Regions from separate parts of the Methylosinus sp. RM1 genome, predicted to be linked through region 2. Evidence: predicted binding sites of a transcription regulator. Region 2 holds the regulator's gene; each other region holds the start of a gene.
The links. The regulator LexA, encoded in region 2, represses DNA repair genes until DNA is damaged. The targets are predictions, from matches to a motif close to TGTTCNNNNTGTGTTCNG.
Positions count from the first base shown of each region.

Region 1: a site for LexA is predicted at 2,864-2,881, ahead of FMZ75_RS13425 (PA0069 family radical SAM protein). Genes of this name have one in related genera too.
Region 3: a site for LexA is predicted at 5,858-5,875, ahead of FMZ75_RS11810 (YifB family Mg chelatase-like AAA ATPase). Genes of this name have one in related genera too.

Region 1 is NZ_WOVC01000018.1:31,904-42,043, reverse strand. Features, by position in the region: gene FMZ75_RS13440 (TonB-dependent siderophore receptor) at 1-413, opposite strand, end outside; gene FMZ75_RS13435 (response regulator transcription factor) at 668-1,345, shown strand; gene FMZ75_RS21930 (HAMP domain-containing sensor histidine kinase) at 1,342-2,790, shown strand; gene FMZ75_RS13425 (PA0069 family radical SAM protein) at 3,061-4,242, shown strand; gene FMZ75_RS13420 (ribonuclease HII) at 4,324-4,950, shown strand; gene FMZ75_RS13415 (site-specific DNA-methyltransferase) at 5,093-6,277, shown strand; gene FMZ75_RS13410 (cupin domain-containing protein) at 6,323-6,658, shown strand; gene FMZ75_RS13405 (xanthine dehydrogenase) at 6,827-7,696, shown strand; gene FMZ75_RS13400 (winged helix-turn-helix domain-containing protein) at 7,785-8,201, shown strand; gene FMZ75_RS13395 (TOBE domain-containing protein) at 8,116-8,604, opposite strand; gene FMZ75_RS21345 (hypothetical protein) at 8,740-9,057, opposite strand; gene FMZ75_RS13385 (hypothetical protein) at 9,341-10,140, shown strand, end outside.
Region 2 is NZ_WOVC01000020.1:29,397-39,536, forward strand. Features, by position in the region: gene FMZ75_RS14070 (OFA family MFS transporter) at 1-1,374, opposite strand, end outside; gene FMZ75_RS14075 (hypothetical protein) at 1,414-1,683, shown strand; gene FMZ75_RS14080 (LLM class flavin-dependent oxidoreductase) at 1,753-2,751, shown strand; gene FMZ75_RS14085 (hypothetical protein) at 2,882-3,739, shown strand; gene lexA (transcriptional repressor LexA) at 3,879-4,583, shown strand; gene FMZ75_RS14095 (AsmA family protein) at 4,782-6,689, shown strand; gene FMZ75_RS14100 (PH domain-containing protein) at 6,782-7,336, shown strand; gene FMZ75_RS14105 (ABC transporter permease subunit) at 7,346-8,140, opposite strand; gene FMZ75_RS14110 (ABC transporter permease subunit) at 8,137-9,054, opposite strand; gene FMZ75_RS14115 (ABC transporter ATP-binding protein) at 9,051-10,109, opposite strand; gene FMZ75_RS14120 (bifunctional 2-polyprenyl-6-hydroxyphenol methylase/3-demethylubiquinol 3-O-methyltransferase UbiG) at 10,125-10,140, opposite strand, start outside.
Region 3 is NZ_WOVC01000014.1:61,324-71,463, reverse strand. Features, by position in the region: gene FMZ75_RS11820 (OmpA family protein) at 130-2,166, opposite strand; gene FMZ75_RS11815 (ATP-binding protein) at 2,333-4,093, opposite strand; gene FMZ75_RS11810 (YifB family Mg chelatase-like AAA ATPase) at 4,243-5,781, opposite strand; gene FMZ75_RS11805 (lytic transglycosylase domain-containing protein) at 6,039-6,899, shown strand; gene FMZ75_RS11800 (hypothetical protein) at 6,922-7,596, opposite strand; gene FMZ75_RS11795 (Bax inhibitor-1/YccA family protein) at 7,971-8,744, shown strand; gene FMZ75_RS11790 (DUF2794 domain-containing protein) at 8,817-9,230, opposite strand; gene htpG (molecular chaperone HtpG) at 9,765-10,140, shown strand, end outside.

The DNA of each region.
Region 1 (10,140 bases), on a different contig from region 2:
AATCCGTCCACATAGCGCTCGGCGCGCATTCCGCGCAGGCTCGGCCCTATGCCGCCGGGATACCGCGGATCGATCGCAATCAGGCCCGAGACATTGCGGAACGCCTCGCTCTGCGAAACGGCCTGGCTGTCGTCGATGAGCTTGCGCGGAATCACCTCTATCGACAAAGGCAGCTCTTTGATCGGCGTCGGAAGGCGCGTCGCCGTCGCGGTCTCCGCCCGATATCCGCGCACCGGGCCGGCCGTGGTCTGCACTGTGGCCGGTCCCTGCCGCTCCGCTTCGGCGCTGCGTCTTTGCCGCGCCGCGTCTATGTCGATCGGCGGCAGCGCTTCCTGCGCGAGCGCCCCGCCGCCGAGAAGAACAATGGCCAACGCATTCGCGCCGACGCTTCGCAGAAGATCGCGATCGAGCATAGGGCCTCCTTTGTCGCTCAATTCGTCCCGAAGGACACGCCGCATCGCCGCCGGGCGTAGGAAGCCAACCTTTCATGGAGATAACATGGGCGGGCGAGGACGTCGATTTCCGCTCGCCGCCGCCGGTTGCCCTCGATGCGCGCTTTGTCCTATGCTCTGTGCCTTCGCGTGCGGCGGAGCGACGAAACAATGTCACGAATTTTCTTGCCGAGCGGCGCGTCTCCCGAGCGCGCGGCGAGCGAGGGCGCGCCCTGATGCGTGTGCTGCTCGTCGAGGACGAAGCGGAGATGGCCCATGCGCTCGCGCTGCGGCTCGGGCGTTCGGGCTTCATCGCCGATCATGTCGGCACTTTGGAGGATGCGCGCGAGGCGCTCGCCTGCCATCGCTATGGGCTCGCCATTCTCGATCGCCGTCTGCCGGATGGCGATGGTCTCGAGCTCCTGCCCGAATTGCGTCGTCTGCAGCCGGACGCACGCATTCTCATTCTCACCGCCTGCGAGGCGGTGAGCGAGCGCGTCAGCGGGCTCGACGCCGGCGCCGACGATTATCTCGCCAAGCCGGTGGACTTCGACGAATTGATGGCGCGCGTGCGCGCCTGCCTGCGCCGCGCCCTGGGCGCCGTCGCTCCGCCCGTCGTCATCGGCCGACTCTCCTTCGATCTCGCGGCGCGCGAAGTTTTCGTCGATGGCGCGCCCGCCGTGCTGCACCGGCGCGAGCTCGCTCTGCTGGAGACGCTCGTGCGCAGCGCCGGCCGCATCGTGCTGCGCGCGCGGCTCGTCGAGGAGGTCTATGGCTTCGACGACAATGTCGACGTCAATGCGCTGAACATTTTGGTGTCGCGCTTGCGCAAGCGGCTCGGCGATCTCGGCGCCGAGGTCGAGATTCATTCGGCGCGCGGCATCGGCTATATGTTGGCGAGAGCATCCTCGTGAGGCGCCGTCGCTCGCTCGCGCTGCGCTTGATCGTTTCTCTCGCGGTCGTACAGATGGTCGGCATTTTGCTTCTGGTGCCGATCACCGATTTTCTGATCTCCGCCTCCGGCCTCGCGCCGGGCTGGCAGGTCGCGCCCGACGATTGGGGCGAGCATCGCATCTATGGATTGGTCGCGCGCTCGGTGACGAAAACCGAGACCGGCGAGGCCATTCTCGCGCCGAGCGCTGCGCTGCGCGCCTATCGCGAGGTCAATCCGCAAGCGCGTTACGCCGCCTTCGATTGCAATGGCGCGGCGTTGAGCGGCTCGGCGCCGGAACTGGTCGAAGCGCTCGGCGGCCTCGATCGCATCGGCGCGACGACGCTGAAGTTCCGCATTCCGGGCGACGCCGATCCTCGCGCCCGTGGTTTTTTGCGGCGCGCGCCGGCGGCCGTCGGCGCCTGCGCGATCGCAGCCTATGATTATCGTTTCGCCTGGGACGATCTTTTTGCCGTGGCGGCCTTGTTCCTGACGCCGCACAGCGCCGCTGTCGTCGCGCCCGCCGTGCTCTGCGCGCTCGCCATCGCATGGATCGTCGTGCGGCGCGGTCTTTCGCCATTGCGCGCCGCCGCCGCCGATGTGGCGGGGATCGATGTGAACACGCTGCACAAGCGCATCGAAGCCGATGACGCGCCGAAGGAGATCGCGCCCTTCATCGAAGCGGTCAATGACGCGCTGACGCGCCTCAATGCGGGAGTCGCGGCGCAGCGTCGCTTCACCGCCAATGCGGCGCATGAGCTGCGCACGCCGATCGCGATCATGCGCGCCCATGCGGACAATCCCGACGACGCTGCGTTTCGGCGCGATATGAAGCGCGACATTCGCCGCGTGCAGACGATCGTCGAGCAATTATTGGCGAGCGCGCGATTTTCGATGCGCGACGCTCGCGCCGATGTCGACATGGATCTCGGCGCCGTCGTTCTCGCAATGGTCGCCGATCATACGCCGCTCATCATCGAGAACGGCCGGCGCATCGAATTCGAGCCGCCACGCGAGCCGACGATCGTCACGGGCGACGGATGGGCGCTCGAATGCGTCGTCGCCAATCTTCTCGACAATGCGCTGCGCGCCGAACCGCGCGGCGGCCTCATATTGGTCCGCGCGTCGTCGACCGCGGTCGTCGAGGTCGTCGATCATGGCGCCGGCGTTCCGCGCGCCGATCGCGAGAAGATTTTCGAGCCGTTCTGGCGGCGCGACAATAAGAGCAATGGAATCGGCCTCGGTCTCGCCATTTCGAAGACGCTCGTCGAGCAGATGGGCGGATCGATCGGCGTGGACGAAACCAGCGGCGGCGGCGCCACCTTTCGCATCACGCTGCGCAGAAGAGCCGCCCAGAGCAGCGAGGCGCCCGGCCGTCCGCTCGCGGACGTCGCCGACGCGAGGCGCCGATCCGAGGATGCGGCCTGAAATAGTCGGCCGGAGCTCGGCTGCGCGAAGAGGCGCGATCGAACGAGACGAGGAGGCTTGACGGCTCCAAAAATGTTCCATATATGTTCTGTTGTTCGGTAAATGTTCTTTGCGTCGGTAAACAAGTCCCCTCGAGTTGTAAGCGTCGCATCGAGGCTCGCGGTCGCGAGGCGCCCCAGTGTCGCGCATGGGCGTGTCGCGCCGCGAGCCGAAGCGACGCCGCGAGCCGGCGAAAGGCCGGCGGAGTAGGCCGGCAAGGAGATTGTCGCCATGGCGAGCTCGGCGAAACGTCTGATCGAAAAATCGGAAAAAAGCGACTGGCGCCAAGCGGCGCAGCTGAGCCGGGAGGCGATCGGCGCAGTGGTGAATTTCACCTCCGAGGAGCGGCCGATCGTCGATCCGGCGCGGCGGCGCGGGCGCGGCGCGCTCTCCAATGAGAGCGGCCGTTTCGAACGCGAGCGGCGCGTCGAGACCGATGACGGCTGGAGCGCGATCGAGGAGCTCGGCGAGTTCCGCACCAATGTCCATGCCGAGCGGGCGAAGACGATCATCACGCGCAACGACTCGCCGGATATTTCCTTCGATCGCTCCATCAATCCCTATCGCGGCTGCGAGCATGGCTGCGTCTATTGCTATGCGCGGCCGAGCCACGCCTATATGGGCCTCTCGCCGGGCCTCGATTTCGAGACGGAGATTTTCGTCAAGGAGGGCGCGGCGCAATTGCTGGAGCGCGAATTGTCGGCGCGCAATTATTCGCCGAAGACCATCGCTATCGGCGCCAACACCGATCCCTATCAGCCGCTCGAAAAGCGCTATCGCGTCACCCGCGGCCTGCTCGAAGTAGCGAGCCGCGCCGATCATCCGATCGGCATAGTGACGAAGAGCTCGCTGGTCGTTCGAGACATCGACATTCTCGCGCCCATGGCGCGCAAGGGCCTCGTCAAGGTCGCGATCTCGGTGACGACGCTCGATCCGGCGCTGGCGCGGGCGATGGAGCCGCGCGCCGCCTCGCCGGAGCGCCGCCTCGCCACGATCGAGCGGCTGGCCGAGGCCGGAATTCCGGTCGCGGTTCTGGTCGCGCCGATCATTCCAGCGGTCAATGACGCGGAGATCGAGACCATATTGACGCGCGCCCACGCCGCCGGCGCGCGCGAGGCCGGCTATGTGATGCTGCGCCTGCCGCTCGAGCTGCGGGAGCTGTTCAGCGAATGGCTCGTCACCCATTTCCCGGCCAAGGCCCGGCATGTGCTGTCGCTGGTGCGCTCGGCGCGCGACGGCAAGCTCTATGATCCCTCCTTCGACAAGCGCATGACGGGGGACGGCCCCTACGCATGGATGATCGGCCGCCGCTTCGAGCTCGCTTCGACGCGGCTCGGCTTCTCTCGCACGCGGCTGCGCGCCGATCTTTTTCGGCAGCCCAGCTGCGGGGCCGAGCAGCTCAGCCTTTTTTGACGGCCCGCTCGCCGATCGATTGCCTCGATCCCGCCGCTGTGTTTTTTTCAGCCGCCCCCTTTTCGACCGAGCCGAGCGCATATGCCCCCACATTTTCTCACCGAAACGCGCATTCTGCGCGACGGCGCTCGGCCGGTCGCCGGCGTCGACGAGGTCGGACGCGGCCCGCTCGCGGGACCGGTCGCGGCGGCGGCGGTGATTCTCGATCCACGCCGCCTGCCGGAGGGGATCGACGATTCGAAGGCGCTGTCGGCCAAGGCGCGGGAGGCGGCCTTCGAGCGCATCGCCGCGAGCGCGCTGGCGATCGGCGTCGCTTTCGCCAGCGTAGAGGAGATCGACCGGCTGAACATCCGCCGGGCGACGCTGCTCGCCATGGCGCGGGCGGTGGCGGCGCTGCATGTCACGCCCAATTACGTCCTCGTCGACGGCCGCGATTTGCCGAAGCTCGCTTGCCCGGGCGAGGCGATCGTCAAAGGAGACGCGCTGTCGCTTTCTATCGCGGCGGCGTCGATCGTCGCCAAAGTCGCGCGCGACCGCCAGATGCGCCGGCTCGCCGCGCTCTATCCCCATTACGGATTCGAGACCAACGCAGGCTATGGCACGGCGGAGCATCTCGCAGCCCTGCGCATACATGGCCCGACGCCCTTCCATCGCATGAGCTTCGCGCCGCTGCGGGAGCCGCGCCTCGGCGGCGCCGGCGTGTCATGATACTTCGTAAATAACTGGTGAACTTGCGATTTCTTAACGAAGGCGTGCGGAAAAGAGACAGCCGCGCACGGGCTCTCTAAACCCGGCTTTTACCGCGATCGGGCATTGTTCGCAGCGTTGGTTGCGTAGCCGGTGATTGTCCATGAGTAGCGCGCGCGTCGGGGCGGCCCGCCCCAAGTCCCAGATAAAGGTCTCGCGTACTGGGATGTCGAATTTCGGGTCGCCTCGCGCGCCGAAGCGCGCGATGTCGCGTAACGAGGTGGTCGTCGGCGACAGCGTCGAGGCGATGCTCGGCCTGCCGGAGGCGAGCGTCGATCTCGTCTTCGCCGACCCGCCCTATAATCTCCAGCTCGCCAGCCGGCTCACCCGGCCGGATCAGAGCGTCGTCGACGCGGTCGACGACGATTGGGACAAATTCGCCGATTTCGCCGCCTATGACGCCTTCACCCGCGACTGGCTGGCGGCGGCGCGGTGGGCGATGAAGCCGAGCGCCACTATTTTCGTCATCGGCTCCTATCACAATATATTCCGCGTCGGCGCGATCATGCAGGACCTCGGGTTCTGGATATTGAACGACATCGTCTGGCGGAAGAACAATCCCATGCCCAATTTCCGCGGCCGTCGCTTCACCAATGCGCATGAGACGCTGATCTGGGCGGCGCGCGACGCTTCGGCGCGCAATTACACCTTCCATTACGAGGCGCTGAAGGCCGGCAACGAGGATTGCCAGATGCGCTCGGACTGGCTGCTGCCCATCTGCTCGGGCGGAGAACGCCTCAAGGATTCGGCCGGCCGCAAGACGCATCCGACGCAAAAGCCCGAGGCTCTCCTCGCCCGGATCATGCTCGCCGCTTCCAATCCCGGCGATCTCGTGCTCGATCCCTTCTTCGGCTCCGGCACGACCGGGGCGGTCGCTCGGCTGCTCGGCCGCGATTATCTCGGCATAGAGCGCGAGCAGACCTATGCCGAGGCGGCGCGGGCGCGAATTGCGGCGATCACGCCGCTTCCGGCCGAGGCGGTGGCGCCGGCGCCCTCCAAACGCAATGAGCCGCGCATCGCTTTCGCCAGCGTCGTCGAGGCGGGGCTCGTCGCCCCCGGCGTGACGCTCACCGACGCCAAGGGGCGCCACAAGGCCGTCGTGCGCGCCGACGGCGCTTTGGCGATCGGCCCGATCGTCGGCTCGATCCATAAGACCGGAGCGCTGGTTCAGGGCCTGCCGGCCTGCAACGGCTGGACCTTCTGGCATTTCGAATCCGGCGCCGGTCTCGCGCCGATCGACGAATTGCGCGCGGTGGCGCGCGCACGTCTGCGCGACGCCGCGGAATAGTCGCATCGCGGCGATGCGCGGACCAACGCCCGCAGCGGAGGTCACATGCGCCTCGGGAATATTTTCGTCGATCTGCCGGAAAAGGCGGAGCAGGAGCAGTTTCTGCCTTTGCTCGCCGCGCCGGGCGTCCGCCTCGAGCGAATCGTCTCCTTCGGCCAGGCCAGTCCGCCCGGCTTCTGGCACGATCAGGAGGAGGCCGAATGGGTGATCCTGCTCGCTGGCTCCGCCGGTCTTCGATTCGCCGATCGCGACGAGGTTCTGACCCTCGCGCCCGGCGATTATCTCGAAATCCCCGCGCATCGCCGCCATCGCGTCGAATGGACCGATGCGACGCTGCCGACCGTCTGGCTCGCCGCACATTTTCGCGCCGACGGCGCCTGAGCGCCCGACAAACGGTCGGAAACCGCCACTGTTATATACGCTACAATATAGGTGCGTCGCGTGATCGGGCGCTGTGAATTTTTTTATCATATTGAAAAATAATAATAATATATCCGCCTTAGCGCTGGCGCGCCGCTTGCTTCCGACTGCCCAGATCAGGAGTGAGCGATGCGCCCTCGACACGAAATTGCGACGCCGCGGCGGAAACGACCGCTGGCCGTCATTTTAGGAACGAATGAGATCGCCTCGGCGGTCGCCGTGCATATGAATCGGATCGGCTGGGCCTGCGTGCTCAGCCATGATGCGTTTCCGCCGGTCATCCGCCGCCAGATGGCGTTCAACGACTGCCTCTATGGCGAGCGCATCACGCTCGAAGAGGTAGAGGCCGAACGCGCCGATTCGACGATCGAACTCGTCGAAATTCTCGACTACACGACCAAGGTCGCCGTGACGCCGCTGCAGTTCCACGATCTCGTGGCCATTCGGACGGCCCATGCGCTGGTCGACGCGCGGATGCAGAAATATCGGGCCACGCCCGATCTGCGCCATTTGGCCAAAGTGGCGGTCGGCCTCGGGCCCAATTTCGCCGTCGGCCGCAATTGCGACATTGCGATCGAGACCAAGCCTGCGCAGGCGGGCCTCATTATCCAGGAGGGGGCCACCGAGCCGGCGGACCATGTCCCCAATCGTCTCGGCGATGTCGGCGAGGAGCGCTTCGCCTATTCCCAAAAGCCGGGCCTGTGGCATTCCGCCGTCGATATCGGCGTCCGCGTGTTCAAGGATTTCGTCGTCGGCCATTTGAACGGCGAGCCGGTGACCGCGCCGCTCGACGGCGTGCTGCGCGGCGTCGTCCGCGACGGGCTGCATATTCCCGCCGGGGTCAAATTGCTCGAGATCGATCCGCGCGGCCGCTCGGCCAAATGGACCGGCATAGACGAGCGTTCGGCGCTGGTCGCGAGCGGCGTCAGCCGGGCGATCCGCATCGAACTCGCCAAGCAGAATGCGACGCGGATCGAGGGGCCCTTCGTCGCCCACTGACAATCCTGTCCCGTATGTGACAGCGGCGTCGTATTTCAGCTATATTTTGTTCGATACAGATCGCGGCGTCTTAAGGAGGCCCGGGACGATGCGAACAGACGCGGATGCGCCGCAGGTCGGCGTGATTTTGAAGCTGCCCAATGGCGGAGTTCTCGCTCCGACGGACCTCGAACTGATCGACGCGTTGCGTAAGGAGCGATCGATCATCGGGGCGAGCCGCGCGCTCGGCGTGTCCTATCGCAAATGCTGGCTGTCGGTGGATGCGCTCAACCGCACTTTCGAAAGTCCGGTGGTGGCGACGTTTCCAGGACGACGCGAGGGCGGGGCGGAGATCACGCCCTTCGGCGAGCGGCTGGTGAGCGTCTATCGCTCGATCGAGCGCCATGCCGCCAATTCGGCCAAGCGCACCTTGGACGAGATCATCGGCGCGCTCGATTGGTCCTATCAGAAGACGGCCAGTGACGCGGAAACGGAGCCTCGTCGGGATCGAGCGTCCGGCCGCTGATCGCGACAGCCTTGATCATGGCCCAGGCCGAGAGTCCCTCGACCAGCGCCAGGCGCTCCACCGATTCATGGGTGATCAGCGCGTCTATGCGGGTGCCGCCGAGCGACAGGCTCGCGCGCGTGAAGGGCGGCGGCAGAAAATCCAGCTCGACGATCTCGGCCGGCAGGCGATTGAGGATGGAGACATCCATCGGCCGCGAAAGGGCGAGGGAGACGTCGAGGGCGTCGATCTCCACCTCGATCGCGGCTCCGACGGCGGCGTCGACCAAGGGCACGCGCAATTCGCCGCCGGCGAAAAACAGCGTGGAAAGGCCGACGTCCGGCTCGTGCCGCAGCACGCGCGCCGGGAAGATCGATACGTAATCGTGGGTCTGCGCAAAGAGCGGCGTCTTCTTGTCCAGCATGATCGCCGAACTAGCGAGAAATACGCCAATCTCATATTTTATGGGGGAAATGCGCGTTTTAGCGATGAAAATGCGCGATCCGGCGGCTTTTTCGCCGGGATACGGACGCCGCGCGGCGGCGTCCGTTTCGAATGCTCAGTTCGGATTGCGGGCGGCGATCGCCTCATATTCCACGCGCGTCAGGCGGAAATAGCCGCGGCCGCCGGCGCGCGTCTCGAATTTGGAGCCGGCGCGCTCGCACAGCAGCTTGAACCAGGCCTGCTTGTCGAGATGGGCGGGAAGGCCATTGATTTCCCAGACGGTCGTATCGGGGCGGAAACGCACCATGATTATAACGTTGTCGCCGACCGCGGTCGCGACGGAGACGTCCTTTTCCGCCGGCTCGGCAGCCGGGGGAACAATCGCGACATGGCCGACTTCCGTCGAGACCTCTGAAGAAACATTCGGTTGCACATCGTCCTCCATCTTCGCCGTGTTGCGCGGCGCTCTCTGTTTCCCGGGCTTCGACGGATCGGCGAGCCGACGTCTCGTTCCGAGGCGCTCCTTTCTATGCGAGCCGTATACCAGAATATATTGCAAAGCTTCCAAGCTGGCGCGTCTTCGCCTGCGGCATAAGGTCACCCTCGCTACGAGCCTCGCGAACGCCGACGTCGCGCGATCGGCGCCCTTTCCGCGCGAAGGGCCAGATTCTTGCTAGTCTCAAAAATCCGTATCACCTCAGCCGAAGTGAGCCGTCATGTCCGACAGACATTCCTGCGTTCTCGTTCTCGGCATCGGCGAAACGGCCTCAGCCATCGCGCGTGAGCTGTTCCTCGCCGATCATATCGTGGCTCTCCACGAGGCGGCGCCGCCGCCGGATCTCCGCCGCAAGATGACCTTCGCGGACGCCTGGTTCGACGGTTCCAGCGTGCTCGAGGGGGTGGAGGCGCGCCGCGCCGATCTCGTCGCCGAATTCATGCTCGGCCTGCGAAGCCGCATGTTCGTTCCGGTGCTGACGCATCCGCTCAATGAAATATTGGAGCGATGGCCCTGGGAAGTCGTCGTCGACGCCGAGATGACGCCGCGCAAGGAGCCGTTCTCCATCAAAAATCTCGCCGGCCTCACCATTGGCGTGGCCCCCGGATCGATCCCCGGCGAGAATTGCGATCTCGCAATAGACGGCTATGGCAAGGATCCCGGCGCGATAAGGCGCCCCGACGAGGGGCCCGGGCCGAGCTGCGAGGCGGACCCGCCGGACGCCGAGCCGGTGCGCGCGCCGATCGCCGGACTGTTCAAAATGTTCAAGGATATCGGCAATGTCGTCGAGGCCGGCGAAGCTTTCGGCGCGATCGACGGCGTTCCGGTTCCCGCTCCCTATGGCGGCCGCATTCGCGGCATCGTCAAGCAGGGCCGGGCGGTGGCCGTCGGCACGCCGCTCGCCGATATCGCCGCCTCCAGCGGGGCGCAGGTCGCCGGCATGAGCGCGCGCAATCGGCTCATCGCCCGCGGCGTTTCTTTCGCGATCGAGATGCAGGCGGAAGGTTGGACGCCCTTTTC
Region 2 (10,140 bases):
CATGGTCTGATTATAGACCGCGTCGCGCGCGACGCCGTGGTCGAGCTGATAGTCGCGCAGATAATTGACCAGCACCGGACCGAGCACGCCCGCCGTCGACCAGGCGGTGAGCAGACGGCCGTGAATCGCGCCCACATAATGCGTGCCGAAAATATCGGCGAGATAGGCCGGAATGGTCGCGAAGCCGCCGCCATACATGGACAGGATCACGCAGAAGAACAGCACGAAGAGCACGATATTGCCCTGCTGCGCGGCGAAGGGCGCGGCCGAATAGAGAATAATGCCGAGGATGAAGAAGATCGCATAGGTCGTCTTGCGGCCGAGCTTGTCGGACCATGTCGCCCAGGCGAGGCGGCCGCCGATGTTGCAGAGGCTGAGCAGGCCGGTGAAGCCGGCGGCGATGGCGGCGATCTTCGCCTTTTGCGCCGCGTCGAGCTCGGAAAAGCCGATGTCGAGGCCGATGAGCTTGCCGCCGAACACTTCCTGCAGCATGGGAGAGGCCATGCCGAGCACGCCGATGCCGGCGCTGACATTGAGCATCAGCACCGCCCACAGCAGCCAGAATTGTGGAGTCTTCCAGGCGACGTTCAGATGGACGTGGCGGCTCGTCACCATCTTGTTGGCGGCCGTCGTGGGCGCCCAGCCCTCCGGTTTCCAGCCCTCGCGCGGCACGCGATAGCCGAGCGAGCCGCCCACCATGAAGACGAAATAGATCGCCGCCATGGTGACGAAGGTCTGCCACACGCCGACCGAGCCGGGCGTCGCGTAAAAGGACATCAGCCTGTCGGCGAGCGGCGCGCCGATCATCGCGCCGCCGCCGAAGCCCATGATCGCCATGCCGGTCGCCATGCCGCGCCGGTCCGGGAACCATTTGATGAGCGTCGAGACCGGCGAAATATAGCCGAGCCCGAGGCCGATGCCGCCGATGACGCCGGAGCCGAGCCACAGCATCCAGATTTGATGCAGATAGACGCCGGCAGCCGAGATCAGCAGGCCGCCGCACCAGCACACCGACGCGGCGAGGCCCGCCTTGCGCGGGCCGGCGGTCTCCAGCCAATGGCCGAACACCGCCGCCGAGGAGCCGAGAAAGACGAAGAACAAAGTGAAGGTCCAGCCGAGCATGCTGATCTTCCAATCGCAGCTCGTGGCGAAGACGGTGGCGAAAAAGCCCATATCCGCGGGGCAGGCCTTGGGCTCGGCGCCGCCGACGACGCGCGACAGCGGCAGCCAGAACACGCTGAATCCATAGGCCATGCCGATGCACAAATGCACGGCGAGAGCCGCCGGCGGCACCAGCCAGCGATTGAAGCCGGGCGCTGCGACGGAGCGCTCCCGGCTGAAAAATTGCCGGGACGGCATTGCGGCTACCGACATCAAATCCTCCAAAAGTCGAGCCGCGCTTCGCGTGGCGTCGTGAGCGTTCCCCCGAACGCCGCTTCCGCAGCGTCCGCTATTCCTAGAGACAATGCCGAGGGCTGCGACTTTTTCAACTCTTTCTATCGGAAAATCGCCACAGCGCCGATCGTCGATCAATGTGCTTTTCTCGTCGCTTTATTTGATTTCTCTATTATGACGCCCATCCGCCGGATTAGACGAGAGCTTTCTATCGGCCGACCGAAATTCGCGCGCGACGCCAATGTTTTTGCGCTTGCGGGCGGGCTTTTGCGTCCATATTCTGTATGACAATATGTAACTGCCGTATATAGCCAAGGCGCGCATGGGAGCGGCGGCGCGCATCTCGAGGCCCTCGCCATGCGGTTCGGCGTCTTCTCCACTTACGAAAACCCGCAGCAGGATTTCGCGCGCTGCTTCGAGACGCAGACGCGGCTGGTGCGCCACGCCGAGGCGCTCGGCTTCGAGGAGGCCTGGGTCGCCGAGCATCATTTCGAGCCGGACGCCGCCTGTCCCTCCATTCTCACGCTTCTCTCCTATCTCGCCGGCGTCACGAGCACGATTCGGCTCGGCTCGGCGGCGGTGCTGCTCGCCTTCCGCAATCCCATTCAAGTGGCGGAGGATGTCGCCACCATCGATCTTCTCTCCAAGGGCAGGTTCGATTTCGGCGTGGCGCGCGGCGGACCTTTCGAATTGCAGAACCGCCATTTCGGCGCCGGCAAGGATTCGACGCGGGAGATGACTCTGGAGGCGCTCGGCCTCGTCAATCGCCTGCTCTATGAGGACAGGGTGACTTTCACCGGCGCGCATTACGAGGCCAATGGCCTCAGCCTCACGCCGCGCCCGCTGCAAAAGCCCATTCCCACCTATCTCGCCACCACCACGCCGGGAGCGATTCGCTACGCCGCGCGCAATGGCCATGGCGTGATGGCCGGCCCGCCTTTCCCCATAGAGCAGATAAAGGAGACCTTGCGCATCTATCGCGAGGCCGCAGGCGCGGAGGGCGATCCGCGCTTCACCATGGCGCGCTTCTATTACGCCGCGCCGCGCCGCGAGCAGGCGCTGGCCGAGGCCATTCCCTTCCTCTCCCGCTTCGCCGAGCGGATGCGCGGCAATTTCGCCCGCCAGGACGGCGCGGCGCCGGCCTCGCTGACCGAGGAGGGGTTGCTGCAACGCTCGCTGATCGGCGATTTCGACGAAGTGGCGGAGAAGATCGCCGCCTATCGCGAGGAGACCGACGCGCGGGCGATATTGCTGAAGCCGATCTCGCGGGATCCGGAGAAGAACTTGCGCTCGCTAGAGGATTTCGCGCGGCATGTGCGGCCGATGCTGGGCGTGGAGGCGGCGGCGGCGCAGTGAGGGGAGCAGATGAAAGATGGGCGGGAAGCCCATCCAGCCCACTGTGCCTGCGGCTCGCAAATATTAGAATAATATATTATGTCGATCATGGCGAACGATTCGGCGTTCGCAAAGAATTGGGCTGACCAGATTGTCCACCGATACATCGTCGCGCCGTAATTGCGCTTCGGCTACCATAAAGGGCTGGTTTGATGACAGCCGGCGCGACGATGTATGGGCAATTGGTGGCTATGCCGGCGCAGATCATAGATGGGAATATTTTGACCACCATTGGCCGATCGCGCTTGCCAAGCATGGTGTTCCCTATCTGCATATGAAGGAAGCGAATGAGGCAAAAGGGGTCTACGCGAAGTGGTGGCCCTCCAAAGAACACCAAGCAGAGTGGAGCGCCTTTCTCAATGAACTCGCAGAAATAATTTATGAAAGCCGGCTCCAGTTCTTCGCCTCAATCGTTCGTCTTGAGGATTTGGAGAGGTTTAACCGTGAGCATGGCGTCGGACTGAAGCCGTACGCATTGGCAGCGTATGGCTGTATGGTGGTTGTAGCAAGAGAGTATGGAGAACTAAGCTCTGAGCTTGTCTTTGATCATCTAGAAAAAGTTGACTCTAAACTTAGCGAGGCAAAGAGATACGCAGATCTTGATTCGTATAATCGTGGTGATTTTGATCGAATGTCGATCACAGCCTTAGCGAAGACCAGAACCTTTCGAGACCTGCCGGCGATGCAGGCTGCGGACTTTGCGGTCTGGGAACTCCGAAAACATCACGAGAAGAATGGTGAATGGTTCGATTTACCTGATAGGCCGTTGAATGAGGATGAGCGTTGGGAGCACTTTCAACGTTGGTCAATTGCTAAGTTTCAGACTTTAATTCCGCCTCCGCGTAAATCGCTATCCGCATTGGTCGAGGGGAATCAAATATTTCCACTCATTTGGGATTATGACCGTCTTTGCGAAGCACATCGATTGAGAAACGGGCTGTGGTGCTAATTGGTGTTGAATGATGACGCCCTTGCGGAACGCACCGAGAACGCCTATCCTCCCGTTCATGATTTGTTTATGAACCCGCGCCATCATGGCCGGGTTCGGACGTGGCGCGCCGCGGGCGGGGCGGCGCCAGGGGGCTCTCATGCTGACCAAGAAACAGAGCGATTTGCTGCGCTTCATCCATGAGCGCCTGAAGGAGACCGGCGTGCCGCCCTCCTTCGACGAGATGAAGGACGCGCTCGATCTGCGCTCCAAATCCGGCATTCACAGGCTCATTCTCGCGCTCGAGGAGCGCGGCTTCATTCGCCGTCTGCCCAATCGCGCCCGCGCGCTCGAGGTGCTGCGCCTGCCCGAATCGGCGACGCCCCGCGTCGCCGCGCGCGGCGGCAAATTCTCGCCCTCGGTCATAGAGGGCGCGCTCGGCCGCGTGCGGCCCGTCCCGGCCGGCGAGCCGGAGTCCGATCAGCAGGTGGCGATCCCGGTCATGGGCCGCATCGCCGCCGGCACGCCCATCTCCGCGCTGCAGAATCGCAGCCACACCATCAGCCTGCCGCCGGACATGCTCGGCGGCGGCGAGCATTTCGCGCTCGAGGTGCGCGGCGATTCGATGATCGAGGCCGGCATTCTCGACGGCGACGTCGTCGTGGTGAGAAAGCAGGACAGCGCCGACACCGGCGATATCGTCGTCGCCCTCATCGACGACGAGGAGGCGACTTTGAAACGCCTGCGCAAGCGCGGCGCGTCAATAGCGCTAGAGGCCGCCAATCCGGCCTATGAGACGCGCATTTTCGGGCCGGATCGCGTCCGCATCCAGGGCCGTCTGGTCAGCCTTCTGCGCAAATACTGAGGGCCTCGCGCCGCCACGATCTCGCCGCCCTTTGCCGCCATGGTCCGGCCTCGCGCGCTATTGGCGCGCGGGCCTGTCGGCGCGGCCGCCCTTTCGAAAGAAGCGCGCTCCGTCGCGCGCGGCCGTGCGGCCCGGCCCGCCTCTTTCTGCCCCGCCTCTTTCTGCATGGACGATGGAATGTCGCACTCGACCGGCCCAATGCGCGAAATCGAAGGATCGAAACCCTCGAGCCTCGGTCGCCGCCTGCCTTTCGCGCGTCTTTCCCGGCGCTGGCTGATCGTGATGGGCGCCGTCGTGGCGGTGGCGCTCGGCGCGGCCCTCGCGCCCTGGACCTTCTCCACCAGCGCTCTGCTCGAGGAGATTTCCGGCCAGCTCAATTCCTCCTCTGGTCTCTTCATCGCCGCCAAGGGGCGCTCGACCTTCTCGGTGCTGCCCCGTCCGCACATCACCATAGACAGCATCGCCTTCGCCGACCCGACCGCGGCGCTCACCATCGAGGCGGAGCGATTGCACGGCAATGTGCTGCTGCTGCCGCTGCTCGCCGGCCGTCTCGAGATCGCCGACATAGAGCTCGTTCGCCCCGCCATCGAGATCGATCTCGACCGCAAGCCGATGAGCGCGGCGGGCGCCGCCGTGCGCGCGGCGGCGGCGCGGCCCTCGACTGCCGCGGCGGAAAAGGCCGATCGCGCCCGGCTCGGCGGCGTCGCCATCGTTTCCGGCGTGGCCCATGTCAAATATGCCGGCGGCGAAGAGACACTGCGCGACATAGAGGCCAGTCTCGACTGGCGCACGGTCGGCTCGCCCGCGACGCTCGACATCGCCTTCTCCTGGCGCGGCGAGCGACCGCGCGGCACGCTGTGGGTGCTCAAGCCCGGCGCCCTTCTGCGTGGCGAGCAGACGGCGGTCACCGTGCGGCTCGATTCCGACAGCTTGCGGGCGGAGGCGGAGGGCTTCGGCCAGCTCGGCCCCAAGCCCCGCTATATGGGGCGGCTCACCGCCTCCTCGCCCTCGCTGCGCCATGCGCTCGCCCTCGCCAATGTGAGCGCGCCGCTGCCCGGGCCTTTCGAGAATGTCCAGCTTTCCGCCAAAGCCAGCGTCGGCCTGCGCGATTTCCAGCTCACCGATCTGAAGCTCTCGGCCGACGACAATGAATTCGAGGGCTCCTTCGGTCTGCGCCACGAGGGCGACAAGCCGATCGTCCATGCGACGCTCGCCAGCAATTACGTGTCGCTGAAGCCGATGGTCGCCGATCTGCCGCCGCTCTCCGGCGCCGACGGCCAGTGGAGCCGCGACGCTTTCGTTTTGCCGGATATTCAGAACGCCGATGTCGATCTGCGCCTTTCGGCGACGCGCGCCCGCGTTCTGCGGCTCAATCTCGAGGACGCCGCTCTGTCCTTGCTGCTGCGCGGCGGCCGGCTCGAGCTCGCCCTCGCCGAGGCGGCGGCTTATAAGGGAACCGTGAAGGGCCGCGCCATTTTCGCCGCCAATGCGGCGGGCGCGCTGGAATTCCACGCCAATGCGCAGCTGACCGGCGTCGACGCCGGCGCGCTCGCCTGGGACGCCGCCGCGCGGCCCGATCTCGGCGGCGCGCTGGACGCCAATTTCACGCTCGACGCCACTGGCGACAGCGTCTCGCAGCTCATGCGCGATCTCGACGGCCGCGCCACCCTCACGCTGAGTGAGGGCGAGGTCGACGGCATAGACCTGGAGCGCGCGCTCCGCCGCATCGACAAACGGCCCTTGTCGAGCGCGATGGACATTCGCTCCGGTCACTCGCTGGTGGATCGCGCCAGCGCGACCATCAAAATCGTCAAGGGAACCGCGAATATAGAGGATGGCCAAGCGCATGGGCCGGGCTTCGCGCTGGCCTTCGCCGGCCAGGCGCGCATCCCGGAGCGCAGCCTCGCGATGAAGGCGCAGGCCAATGAGGCCGACGCCGCTGGCAAGCCGCGCGAGAAGGGCGTGCAGATCGGCTTCGATCTCTCCGGCGCCTGGGACGATCCCGTCTTCGCGCCGGACGCCGCCGCGCTGATCAAGCGCTCCGGCGCCGCCGCGCCGCTGCTGCCGCGCGTGGAGCCGGAGGCGGGCGCGGCGAAGGAGCGGTGAGAGGACGTCTCGAACCAGTCGTCGACGGTGACGGCAACCGAGCGCTTCTGCTATAAAACGCGGCGTCCATCCTCGGTTTCGAAGTGGCGCACATGACTGACGAATTTTTCTCAAATCGCCTGCTCGACGGGGAGCGTGTTCTCTGGTCGGGCCAGCCGGCTTGCGGCCTGTCGCTGCGTAATCGCGACGTTTTTCTGATCCCCTTCAGCCTGCTCTGGTGTGGCTTCGCAGTGTTCTGGACGATTTCCGCCGGCCGGATGAACGCGCCCTGGTTCTTCATTACCGTGGGCGGTTTCTTTGTCTGCATGGGGCTCTATTTCGTCTTCGGTAGATTCCTGTTCGACGCTTGGCTCAGGAGCGATATGCGCTATGCCGTCACGAATTTGCGCATTTTGATCATGCGACCGGAGCCTTTCGGACGATTCACGGCGCTCGCGCTCGACCGGCTGCCGGCGGTCGATTTGAACGAGCGCGTCGACGGAAGCGGCTCCATCCGTTTCGGCGTCCCGGCGCCCGTGTGGGGAAACCGAGGCTGGACGGATTTGACGCCCGCGCTCGATCCCACGCCGCAATTTCTGATGATCGACGATGCGCGGCGTGTGTTCGATCTCATTCAAGAAAATGCGAGGAAAAGCGCGACGGCATGAAGGGCGGCCTCACCCCGCCCCGCCGCCCTTGGCGCGCCCGCGCGTGAGCAGCGCCGAGAGACCGAGCGCGACGGCCACGAAGCCGAGCAGCAGCGTCGAGATGGCGTTGACCTCCGGTGACACGCCGAGCCGCACTTGCGAGTAGATGCGCATCGGCAAGGTGGTGGCGCCGGGGCCGGTGGTGAAGCTCGCGATCACGAGATCGTCGAGCGAGATGATGAAGGCGAGGAGATAGGCGCTGACGACGGAGGGCGCGATCAGCGGCAAAGTGACGAGCGCGAAGGCGCGCACCGGCGTCGCGCCGAGATCCATCGCCGCCTCCTCGAGCGTGCGGTCGCAGCCTTTCAGCGCGGCGTGGATCATCACAGTGGCGAAGCACATTGTGAAGGAGGCGTGCGCCAGCACCAGGGTGAGAAAGCCCCGCTCGACGTCGAAGGCGACGAAGACCAGCAGCAGCCCGAGGCCGAGCACCACTTCCGGCATCACCAGCGGCGCATAGATGGAGCCCGCGAAGAGCGTGCGCGAGCGGAAGCCGCCGAAACGCGCCAGCGCCAGCGCCGCCAGCAATCCGTTGATCGTCGCGATCAGCGCGGACAGCGCCGCGGCGGAGAGGCTGATCTGCGCGGCGCGCAACATTTGCTCGTCATGGAGGAGGGCGGCGTACCATTTGGTGGAGAAGCCGCCCCACACTGTCACCAGCCGCGAGGCGTTGAAGCTCATCGTCGCCAATATGGCGATCGGCCCATAGAGAAAGCCGAAGCCGAGCAAAAGCGCGGCGAGGCGCAGAAGACGCGCGCCGCTCATCGCTCGCCCTCGCGCAATTGCGCGCGCTCATAGAGAAGAATGGGGACGAGCAGCAGCGCTAGCAGCGCCACCGCCGCGGCGGAGGCCGCCGGCCAATCGCGATTGGCGAAGAAATCATTCCAGAGCGTGCGGCCGATCATCAGAGTGTCGGAGCCGCCGAGCAGATCGGGAATGACGAATTCGCCGACCGAGGGAATGAATACGAGCAGTGCGCCGGCGATGATTCCGCGTCGCGACAGTGGCAAAGTGACATGCAGAAAGACTTGGAAAGGCGTCGCGCCGAGATCGGCGGCGGCCTCGCGTAGCGACGCGTCTTGTCTCTCGATCGCCGCATAGAGCGGCAGCAGCATGAAGGGCAGATAGGAATAGACGATGCCGACGACCACCGCGCCGCTGGTCGCGAACATGGGCAGCGGCGCGTCGATGAGGCAGAGCGCCATCAATGCATGATTGATGATCCCTTCGTCCTTCAGCAGCGTGATCCAGGCATAGACGCGGATCAGAAAGCTCGTCCAAAAGGGCGCAACGGCGAAGCCGATCAGCACGGGGCGCAAGCGGCGCGGCGCGCGCGCTATGGCGAGCGCGAAAGGATAGGCGATGAGAAGGCAGATCAGCGTCGCGACGCCGGCGATGGTCAGCGAGGAGAGATAGGAGTCGAGATAGAGCGAATCCTCGGCGAGGCCGCGATAGGCGTCGAGGCCGAGCTGCGAGAGCTTCTCGAAAAAGCCGGCGAGGCCGGCGCCCTCGAAGACGGGCTCATAGGGCGGGCGCGTCTGCGCCGGATGCGACAGCGAAATTTTGACGATCAGCGCGAAGGGCGCGAGGAAGAACAGCGTGATCCAGGCGTAAGGCGCGGCGATGACCAGCATCTCGCCGCGCGTGAGCCTGCGTCTTTTGCCGCCCTCCGGCATCATTCGCTCGCGAAAATGCGCCCGGCTTCGGGCGCGATGGAGATGCGCGCCGCATCGCCGACGCAAAAAGGCGCGCCGCTGTTGGCGCCGCGCGAGACGCGCAAGGCCTCGCCGCCCGGCAGGCGCAGGCGGAAATGCGTCGTCTCGCCGCGAAAGGCGACGTCTTCCACCACGCCGTCCAAGCCTGCGTTTTCATCGGTCGCCGGCGCGATGGCGATCCGCTCCGGCCGCACGGCGAGCACGGCTTTCGCGCCTTGCGAGAGACCGCCGCCTTCCACCGGCAGACGGCCGAAGGGGCCGACGAAGGCGCCGTTCTCGATGTGGCCCTCGAGGAAATTCATCTGGCCGATGAAGCCGGCGACGAAGCGCGTCGCGGGGCGCTCATAGACCTCTGTCGGCGCGCCGATCTGCTCTATGCGGCCGGCGCGCATCACGGCGATGCGATCGGCCATCACCAGCGCCTCGTCTTGATCGTGCGTGACGACGACGAAGCTCGTCTTCAGCCGGCGTTGGATTTCCTTGATCTGAAATTGCGTCTCCTCGCGCAATTGGCGATCGAGCGCGCCCAAGGGCTCGTCGAGCAGCAGCAGTCGCGGGCCGGGCGCGAGGGCTCTCGCGAGCGCCACGCGTTGGCGCTGGCCGCCGGAGAGAAGGTCGGGCCGGCGCGTCTCGACGCCCTCGAGCCGCACGATCTGCAGCAGCTCGGCGACGCGGGCGGCGATCTCCGCTCTGCCCTTGCCCTGCCGGCGCAGGCCGAAGGCGATGTTCTCGAACACCGAGAGATGCGGAAACAGCGCGTAGGATTGGAACATGAGATTGACCGGCCGCCGATGCGGCGGCGCGCCGCTCATATCGGCGCCGCCGATCTCGATGCGGCCGGCGTCCAAGGTCTCGAAGCCGGCGACGAGGCGCATCAGCGTGGTCTTGCCGCAGCCAGAGGGGCCGAGCAGCGCGAAAAACTCGCCGGCGCCCACCTCGAGCGACACGTCCTCGAGCGCCGCGAACGCGCCGAAGCGCTTGGACGCGCCTTTGATCGAGAGTAGCGGCGCGTCGGTCATTTCGCTCCCGTCCCGTCAGCCGTCCCGGCGG
Region 3 (10,140 bases), on a different contig from region 2:
TTAGATCACGAGCGGGCGAAGCTTTTGTGACGACGTGCGGCGTTTGGACCGCGAGCCTTCGGGCTCGCATCGCGCGGGCGGCTCATCGAGACGGCGCGCAAAGATGCGCGCCGTCTCTTTCGTCTTTCCTCAGCGTCGGTGCGTCTCGGCCTGCGGGCCGGAGAGCAGCGGCGTGATTCGACGCACGGTCACGCGGCGATTCTCGCGCGAGGGGCCTCGCGTCCGCACTTTGAGATATTGCTCGCCATAGCCTTGCGTCGTCAGATTTTCCGGCGGCACGCCGAAGTCGCGCGACAATATCGTCGCCACCGCCTGCGCTCGGCGATCGGAGAGCGACAGATTGTCGACGTCCGAGCCCACCGCATCCGTATGGCCTTCGATCAGGAACACTTCGGCGGGATTGCGCTTGATCGCCTCGTTGAGCGCCTCCGCGACCAATACGAGACGTTGCGCCTGATCCGGCGTGATCGCCCAGGAGCCCGTGTCGAAATTGATCGTGTCTATATCGACGCTGCGCGTATAGGCGCGCACGGACGGGCTGTAGCGAATCTCGTCCAGCGTGTAGCGGCGCGGCATGGGCGCGAGCGGCGGCGCCGTCAGCGTCTCATAGATCAGACGCTCGTCGGCGGCGCCGTAATCGACGACATAGGCGTCCGGCGCGATTTCCACCGGCGGCGGCGGCAGCACGACCACCTCCTCCGCAAAGCCGCGCGGCGGACCGCGGAAGCCATTGTCGATGAGAATGATCTCGCGGCCGTCGGGGAAGCGGCGCAGGCGGCGCAGCAGCACGCCATTGGCGTCGGTGTAGGTCAGCACCTCGCCGCCATCGCGGCGGGCGTAGACGCTCACAAACTCCTCGCCGTGACGCTCGCTGCGCAAATTGCCGCCGAGCTCGCGGAAGCGCTCGTTCTCGTCGTGACGGATGAAGGCGCCGCCGCCTTCGCGCACGATGGTGCGGCCGGGCTCCTGCACGACGAGCACGCCGTCACGCTCGAATTGCTGGCGACGGGCATGGACATCGTCGAGCCGATGCGCGCCGGGCTGGCTCAACACGAAGCCGCCGACGAGGCCGGCCGCCGCGCCGATCGCCGCCGCAGCCGCCGGCGACACGCGTGGCCCGCCGCCGTGAGGCGGAGCCGGCGGTGGGCCGAGAGGCGGAGCCGGTTGTGAGGCGAGAGGCGGAGTCGGTTGTGAGACGAGAGGCGGAGTCGGTTGTGAGACGAGAGGCGGAGCCGGGGCGGCGGCTCCATGAGCGCCGCCGGCCTGGGGCGGAATATGAGCCGCGCCCGCGGCGCCGGGGACTGCCGCACTGGGAACCATGCCGGTCGGGGCTGCGGCGGATGGTGTGGCGGGCGGAACGGCGCCGGAGCCCCCCGGGGGCAGGAAGCGTCCGCCGGCGCCCGCATGATCGGCCGGGCCTCCGGGCGGCGGGCCGTTGGGCTGCGGCGCGCCTCCGCCGGGCGGAGCGGCGGAGGGCAGGAAATTGCCGCCCTGGTTTCCTACGGGCGGGGCCGCCGAATGCGGTCCGCCGAGATGCGCCGGCGCGCCGGCGGGTCCGGTCGGAGGGAGGTTATCGGCGCCATTGGCGGGCGGGGCCGTGGGATGGGACGGCGCCCTGGGGGCAGGGGGCGCCGATGGCGAAACAGAGGGCCGCTGCGCGGCGGGTGGCGCGACCACGGGCGCGGGAGGGCGCTCTGCGGAAGGACGCGGCGTCGGGACGACGGCCGGCATGGGCGCCGCATGAGGCGGCGGAGCTCGCTGGATCGGCGCGGCCTGCTGCGGCGCCTGGATGATCGCCGGCGCGCGCGGCTCTCGTGGGGGCGCCGCCCGCATTTGCGGATGCGCCATCGGCGGGACGCCGGCTCCCGGATAGGGGGCGGGCTGCGGCGCCGGGCGCGGTTCGGGCGGCGGCGCGGCGGGAGAATGCTGGATCGGCGCGGGATGGAACGGCGCCGCCGGCGGAGCCGTGGGGGCAGGCCGGGCTGCCGGCGGCCGAGGCGATTGCGGCGGCGAGCGCTTCTCGTGAGCGGGATCGAAGCCTTGCGGCGCGGCCTGCGCGAGCACGAGGCCTTGCGCCGCCGCGGCCGGCGCGACGCCGGCCTGCGGGCCGAGCGCCAATGACGGCGTCATCAGCCCCGCGAGCAGCAAATTTTTTCGTTTCGACATTCGGTTCTCCAAGATTCGCCATTCTCCACGATTTGCCGTGCGCCACGATCGTCGTTCTCGACGAGTCGGGCGTCCGTCGTCGCAATCCCCGCGCTGTGGTTGTGGCGCGGGCGCAGGGCGAAATTTTTTCTTTTTTGTGGCTGCGGCGAAGCGTGGGGCGGGAAAGTCAGATCGCCTCGCGCGCGCCGGCCGACGGGCGGCGCGCGTCCTCGATCGCCTGGAGGATCGCCGCCGACAGCGCGTCGAATTCGACGGGCTTGGTCAGCAGGAAATCGACTCCGGCCCCGCGCGCGGCGCGCTCGTCCTCCTCGAGCGCGCTGGCGGTGAGCGCGACGATCGGGCGGCGCCGCGCGCCCATGCGGGCTTCCTCCGCGCGAATCAGGCGCGTCGCCTCGAGGCCGTCGAGCTCGGGCATGAACACATCCATCAAAATGACGTCGAAAGGCCGGATGCGTCCGCCGATCGCCGATCGCGCCAGCTCGACGGCGCGGGCGCCGTCTTCCGCGCGCGTGACCAGCGCGCCGAGCTTCTCGAGATGGCGGCAGACGATCAGCGCATTGACGTCATTGTCCTCGGCGACGAGCACCCGGCGTCCCGAGAGCGTCGGCGGCGGCGCGACGAAATCCGCGTCGTTGCGGGTCGGCGGCGGCGCTGTGGACAGGCGCTCGACGAGCGAGGCCGCGCGCACCGGCTTCACCAGCCATCCGTCGAAATGGCGCAGCGCCGCCTCGCCGAAGGCGCGCCGCTCCATGGGCGAGAACATCAGGAAGACGCGGCCGGCGCCAGCGCGTCGCGCCTCGTCGGCGAGACGTTCGGTCGCCGCCTCGCCGAAGGCGCAATCGACGACGACCGTGTCGAAGCGGCCATCCGGCTCCTCGCCGAGGCGGCGCGCGGCTCGCGTCTCGTCGTCGGCGATCTCGGCCTGCGCGCCGGCGCCGCGCAAAATCTCGGCCATGAAGGGCCCTTCGAAAATCGTCGGCGAGACGATCAATGCGCGCGCTCCGGCGAGCGGCCGCTTGCGCTCGCGCGCGCGGTCGTCGAAGAGCGCGTGCGGGCCGCGCGGCAAAGTGAAGGCGAAGACGGCGCCGCGGCCCGAACTTTCTTCTATCTCCAGTCGGCCGCCCATCAGCGCGGCGAGATGGCGCGAAATGGCGAGGCCGAGGCCGGTGCCGCCGTGCCGGCGCGTCGAGGAGCCGTCGCCCTGCTCGAACTCCTCGAAAATAATGTCGCGCGCCGCCGGCGCGACCCCGGGGCCGGTGTCGGCGACGCGGAACACGAGCGCGCCCTCGGCGTCGCGCTCGACACGCAGGCCGACGCCGCCGCTCGCGGTGAAATTGACGGCGTTGCCGGCGAGATTGACCAGCACCTGGCGCACGCGCGCGGCGTCGCCGGCGACCGTCTCCGGCGCGTCCGGCGCGATATAGCTCGCGATTTCGAGATGCTTGGCCTGGGCGCGCGGCGCCAGCAGCTCGACGACGCCCTCGACCAGCGGCGCGAGCGCGAAAGGCTCGACCTCGAGCTCGATCTTGCCGGCCTCGATTTTGGAGAAGTCGAGAATATCGTCGATGAGCTGGGCGAGCGAGCGGCCGGAGGCGGCGATCGCCTCCACATAGCTCGCCTGTTCGGCGTCGAGCCGCGTCGCCGCCAGCAATTGCGCGAGGCCGAGCACGCCATTGAGCGGCGTGCGGATTTCATGGCTCACCGTGGCGAGGAAGCGCGATTTGGCCTGGCTCGCGGCTTCGGCGCGGTCGCGCGCGGCGGCGGCGGCGCGCAGCTCCCAGATTTCGTCGCGCAATCCCTCGAGCTCGGTCTCCACCGCTCGGCGCCGGCGCGTTCGGCGCGCGCGCGCGAGCCACAGCCAGCCCGCCGCGGCGAAGGCCGCGAGAGAAGCGAGCGCGATGAGAACGCAAGAGGGAACAGCAGGCATTCGGGCGGTCCAGAACCTTTTCGATCGACCTCGTTGTTTCACGACAATCGAGAGAAAGTATGAATTGGCGGGGGAAGCGCGAGCCGAACCTCGGCGCTTCGCTAATGAAGGCTTGCGCAGGCTCTCGAAAAAGCCGGACTTTTTCCGGCTCAGGCGGCGACCCGTGCGCGGGCGGAGCCGCCGCGATAGGCGAGCGCTTCGGCGAGATGGCGACGCGTCACGGCCTCGGAGCCGTCGAGATCGGCGATGGTGCGGGCGAGCTTCAGCGCGCGATGGAAGCCGCGCGCCGAGAGCGCCAGACGTTCGGCCGCATCGCGGATCAGCGCCGTCCCAGAGGCGTCGAGCGCCGCGATTTTCTCGATCGCGCTCGCCGGAGCGCTGGCGTTGGTGGCGTCGCCCGGAAGGCCGAGCTTCTCGTAACGTCGTCGCTGGCGGTCGCGCGCGGCGGCGACGCGGGCCGCGACCTCGGCCGAGCCCTCGGCCGGAGGCGGCAGCACGAGATCGGCCGCCGAGACCGCCGGAACCTCGATCCGAAGATCGAAACGGTCGATCAGCGGGCCCGAGAGCCGCGCCTGATATTGCGCGACGCAGCGCTCATTGGGCTGGCGGCGGCAGGCGAAGCCGGGGTCGAGCGCATGGCCGCAGCGGCACGGATTCATCGCCGCGACGAGTTGGAAACGGGCCGGATAGACGGCGCGGTGATTGGCCCGCGAGACGAGGATTTCGCCGGTCTCCAGCGGCTGCCGCAGGCTGTCGAGCGCCTGCGCCTGAAACTCCGGCAATTCGTCGAGGAACAGAACGCCATTATGGGCGAGCGATATCTCGCCCGGCCGCGCATGGGAGCCGCCGCCGGCGAGCGCCGCCATGGAGGCCGAATGATGCGGCGCGCGAAACGGCCGCCGATCGGTGAGCTCGCCGCCGGCGATCTCGCCGGCGACGGAATGGATCATCGAGACTTCCAGCAGCTCCCGCGGCGACAGCGGCGGCAATATGGACGGAAGCCGCGCCGCCAGCATGGATTTGCCGGCGCCGGGCGGGCCGTTCATCAGCAGATTGTGGCCGCCGGCCGCCGCGATTTCCAGCGCCCGCTTGGCGCTCTCCTGGCCCTTGATGTCGGCGAGGTCCGGCAGGCCCGCCGCAATGGCGCGCACCGCCGGCGCGGGCCGGGAGAGAACCTGCGTTCCTTTCAGATGATTGACGAGCTGGATCAGCGACCGCGGCGCGACCACTTCCATTTCGTTGGACGCCCAGGCGGCCTCCGGCCCGCATTGACGCGGGCAGATGAGCCCTTGGCCGCGCATATTGGCGGCGACCGCGGCGGGCAGAACGCCGGCGACCGGCGCGATGGCGCCGTCGAGTCCCAATTCCCCGAGCACGGTGAAGCCGTCCAGCGCGTCCGACGGAATGGCGCCGATCGCCGCCATCACGCCGAGCGCGATCGGCAGATCGTAATGGCTGCCTTCCTTGGGCATGTCCGCCGGCGCGAGATTGACGGTGATACGCTTGGCCGGCAGCGCGAGTCCGGAGGCGACGAGCGCCGCCCGCACCCGCTCCCGCGATTCGGCGACGGCCTTGTCGGCGAGGCCGACGAGCGTGAACACCACATTGCCGCTGGCGATCTGCACTTGAACGTCGACCGGCTTGGCTTCGATCCCTTCGAAGGCGACCGTCGAGACCCTGACCACCATGGCGACAGCTCCGAACCCGTTTTCCAATCGCTCAGACGCAAACGTCGCCATAGTAGACGCGCCGCCCCGCCTCGGCAAGAACAATATGAGAACGAAATTTTGCCGCGCTTCGGCAACGGCCCGCTAACCGGCGAGAGCTAGTCTCGCCGGCCGGACGAGCAGGATGGGTTTTTTGAGGATTTGCGAAACGACGCCATCGTGCGGCCGCGCTCGCGTGACCTAAAGAGCGCGAATTTCCCTGAACGCGGGTAGGCGAAATGGCTCGGAAAAAACGAAAGACGTCGGTCTTTGGCGTTGCGGCTGTCGTGGCCTGCGCCTCGGTTTTGGGCTTCGCGCCGGGCTTGGGCGCGGCGAGCGCGCGAGCGGCCGAATGCGGGCGCAATGGCGAGGGGTTCGAGGCTTGGCTCGGCGGCTTCGAGCGAGAGGCCGCGGCGGCGGGAATTTCAAAGCCGACGATCGATGCGGCGCTCGGCGACGTCTTCTATGATCGCTCGGTGATCTCGCACGACCGCGGGCAGAAGGTGTTTCGCCAGACTTTCGAGCAATTTTCGGCGCGCATGGCCAATTCGTTTCGCGTCCGCAAGGGGCGCTCGCTGCTGCAGAAACATGCGGCGCTGTTCAAGCGCATCGAGCAGAAATATGGCGTGCCGGGGCCGGTTCTCGTCGCCATATGGGGGCTGGAGACGGATTTCGGCGCTTATCTCGGCGATTTCGCGACGATTCGGGCGCTGGCGACGCTCGCTTATGATTGCCGGCGTTCGGAAAAATTCCGCGGCGAATTGCTCGACGCTCTGCGCATCGTCCAGCGCGGCGATCTCGATCCCGCGCAAATGCGCGGCGCCTGGGCCGGCGAAATCGGCCAGACGCAGTTCATGCCCTCGTCCTATTTGAAATTCGCCGTCGATTTCGACGGCGACGGCAAGCGCGATCTCGTTCACAACACGGCGGATGTGCTCGCCTCCACCGCCAATTTCCTGCAGGGCTCCGGCTGGAAGCCGGGCGCCGGCTGGAACGAGGGCGAGCCCAATTTCCCCGCGCTGCTCGAATGGAACAAGGCGAAGGTCTATTCCAAGACCATCGCGCTGCTCGCCGAGAAGATCGGAGGCGCCGGCGACTGAGCGGCCTTCGCGGCTCGGCGGATTATTCCGCCGGCTCGGCGTCCGCCGTCTTCAGCGGATGTATCGGCCGATGCCGCAGATAGACGAAGAACATGGCGACGACGCCTATGCCCATCAGCAGATAGAGGGGGAGCGTGCGCATGAAGCTCATTCCCACAGAGAAGGGAAAGCGCGACACCCATCGCTCGCCATGCTCGCCGGTCACGGTGACGATGCCGACGAAATAGCCCGCGTCGGGAAAATAGTGCTCGAAATTGATCGTGCCGGTCGGATAGAGGCGCGGACCGCGATAGGCGACAGTGACCGCGTCGATATCGGCATTCTCCTTCTCCTCGCCGCCGACGTCTTTGACGATTCGGATCTCCACCGCCATGTCGCGCAGCTCGTCCTGCTCGGCGTCGAGCGCGATGATGGTGTGGCCGGTCGCCGGAATATCCTCGCAGAACTCGTTTTTCGAGGCGTCGGGAAGATAGCCGGTGAAATTCATGATGTCGGGGCCGACGAACAGGCGGCATCGCCCTTCGGCGGAGCCGAGCCGGCCATGCGCCGAGGCGGGCGACGCCGCGGCGAGCAGCGTCAGCAGCAGGACGAGGAGAGCGGGCGGAGAGAAACGAGTCGCAGAGCGTAGAAACCCATCGATCGACCGCCAGAACGGGGCAAGACCGCTGTCGGGCATGATGATTCCCCCATGGAGCATTTTGTGCGCGCCTCGTTTCCCCGGACAGGCTCGCTCCGACGACGAAACGAGAGCCGGATCGCGAGACCCGGTCGCTCGCCGCCCGCGACAATGCGGCATGTTAGCGCATTCTCCGGGAGCGGCAAGAGCGCGAGCGGGCGGCGCGAGCGGCGAGTGGAGCGATCTGCGCTCTTCCCATCGCCCGCGATAGTTTTCGAACGCGGCGGGCGATCAATACTGCATGTTTTTCTTGAAGCTTGTTGGACGAGGCGCGGACTTCGCCGGATTTGCCGCGCGGACTCTTGTTTTTCCTCCGCTCGCACGCCATATTCGGCGGCGAGGACCGCGCCGATTGGCCGGATGACCGGCCGCGCGGCCTTTTACGAGAGGATGCTATGTCCAATTTCGACCGCAACACGAGCTTCGGCTATCGGGGCGGCGTCTCCCGAGCCGGCACGGCCGAGATCGACCAGGGCCTGCGCGCCTACATGCTCGGCGTCTACAATTACATGGTGCTGGGTCTCGGCGTCACCGGCCTGGTGGCGCTCGGCACGCATATGCTCGCCGTCGCCAAGGAAGGCGGCCGGCAGATCGCGCTCACCCCCTTCGGCCAGATGCTCTACACGAGCCCGCTGAAATGGGCGGTGATGCTCGCGCCCTTGGCGTTCGTGTTCTTTCTCGGCTTTCGCGCCGACCGCGTCTCCGCTGCGACGGCTCGCAACCTGTTCCTCGCCTTCTCGGCGGTGATGGGCCTGTCGATGTCGTCGATCATGATCGTGTTCACCGGCGCGTCGATCGCCAAGGTGTTCTTCATCACTGCTGCGGCCTTCGGCGGTCTCAGCCTTTATGGCTACACCACGAAGCGCGATCTCTCGGCCTTCGGCTCTTTCCTGGTGATGGGCCTGATCGGCTTGGTGCTCGCGAGCCTCGTCAATCTGTTCTTCCAGAGCACCGTGATGCAGTTCGCTCTGTCGATCCTGTCGGTGCTCATCTTCGCGGGCCTCACCGCCTGGGACACGCAGTCGATCAAGGACGGCTATTATCAGAGCGCCGGCTATGGTCACGAGGTGGTGGCGAAGCAGAGCATCTTCGGCGCGCTGTCGCTCTATCTCGACTTCATCAACATGTTCCAGTCGCTGCTCTACCTCTTCGGCGAGCGCAACGACTGATCGCGCGACGCGCGAGCGACAGAGAATGAGAAGGCCCCGCTCCGGCGGGGCCTTTTTTGCTTCGGCGAAAGTTCAATCGCGCACCAATTCCAGCTTTTTCTGCAGCACGGCGACGACGCGCGCGAGATCGTGGCCGCGGCGCATCACCAGCCCGCCGGCGGCGACGACGCAGAAGGCGCCCTGGCGGCGGGCGAGCTCGGGGTTTTTCTCGATGCGATAGAGCGGCGCCTCGCTGGCGCGGCGAAAGATCGAGAACATGGCCTTGCCGGGAGAAAAATCGATCGCATAATCGCGCCATTCGCCGGCGGCGACCTTGGCGCCGTAGAGATCGAGCAAGAGCCGCAATTCGCGCCGGTCGAAGGACACGAGCGGAGCGCTTTTCTCGGGCGCGGCTTTCGGGCGATCCTTGTCGTTGGTCCCGCGGCCTGCCACGACGGCGAGCAGGCCGCGCCGCCTGCTGGGTTCGGTCGTCTCCGTCTCGCTCATGCCGCTGTCCCCATTTCTCGCGCATGATCGCGCGGCAAATGCGGGAGGGCAAGACAAAGATGACAATCCGGCGACGATCGGTCCTGCGCGCAAAAGACGAGATTTCACATTTTCGCCAATATCGAGCCCCTTGTCCGCCAAAGGAGGCGACCAATATCTAGCCTATTGCCTCGACAGGCTCGAGAAGTGGTTTTTCCGGATTTCGTCAGCCCCCCAGCCCCCCGGAAGGGCGCTTTTCGAGCAGCGTGAGTTCGTGGCGATGGACGGGCCGGCCGAGCACGCTCGGGCGGCCCGTCTTGTTTTGCGCGCGCGCCTTTCGTTCTCGCGCGCCGCTCATCGCGGCGAGCGATCTTGCAACTTCGCCGACGATCCCCGATATCAGCCGCGCGCTCCGCTCGAGGCGGCTCGGGCAGGGGCATTGCCGATCAATGACGATCTCTATATCCCGGCCAGCGCCCGCGCGCCGTCGGCCATGCTTCCATTTTGCGGGAAGCGGCGCGGGGCGAGGCCGACAGACAAGCGGAGACGACGCCCGTGAACGATCACGCCGAAACACATACGATCGACGCAGCCGAGCGCAGCGATTACGGCTTCCAGGCCGATGTCGCGCGGCTCCTGGAGCTGATGACTCATTCGGTCTATTCGGAGCGCGACATTTTTCTGCGCGAGCTCGTGTCCAATGCGGCGGATGCGATCGAGAAGCTGCGCTTCGAATCGGTGGCGAACGAAGCGCTGGCGGCGCAGGCCGGCGCGCCGCTCGTCACCATTGCGCTCGACAAGGAGGCCCGCACGCTGAGCGTCGCCGATAATGGCGTCGGCATGTCGCGCGAGGATCTCGTCGCCGCGCTCGGCACCATAGCGAGTTCCGGCACGCGCGCCTTTCTCGATGAGCTCGCGGCCAAGGGCGGCG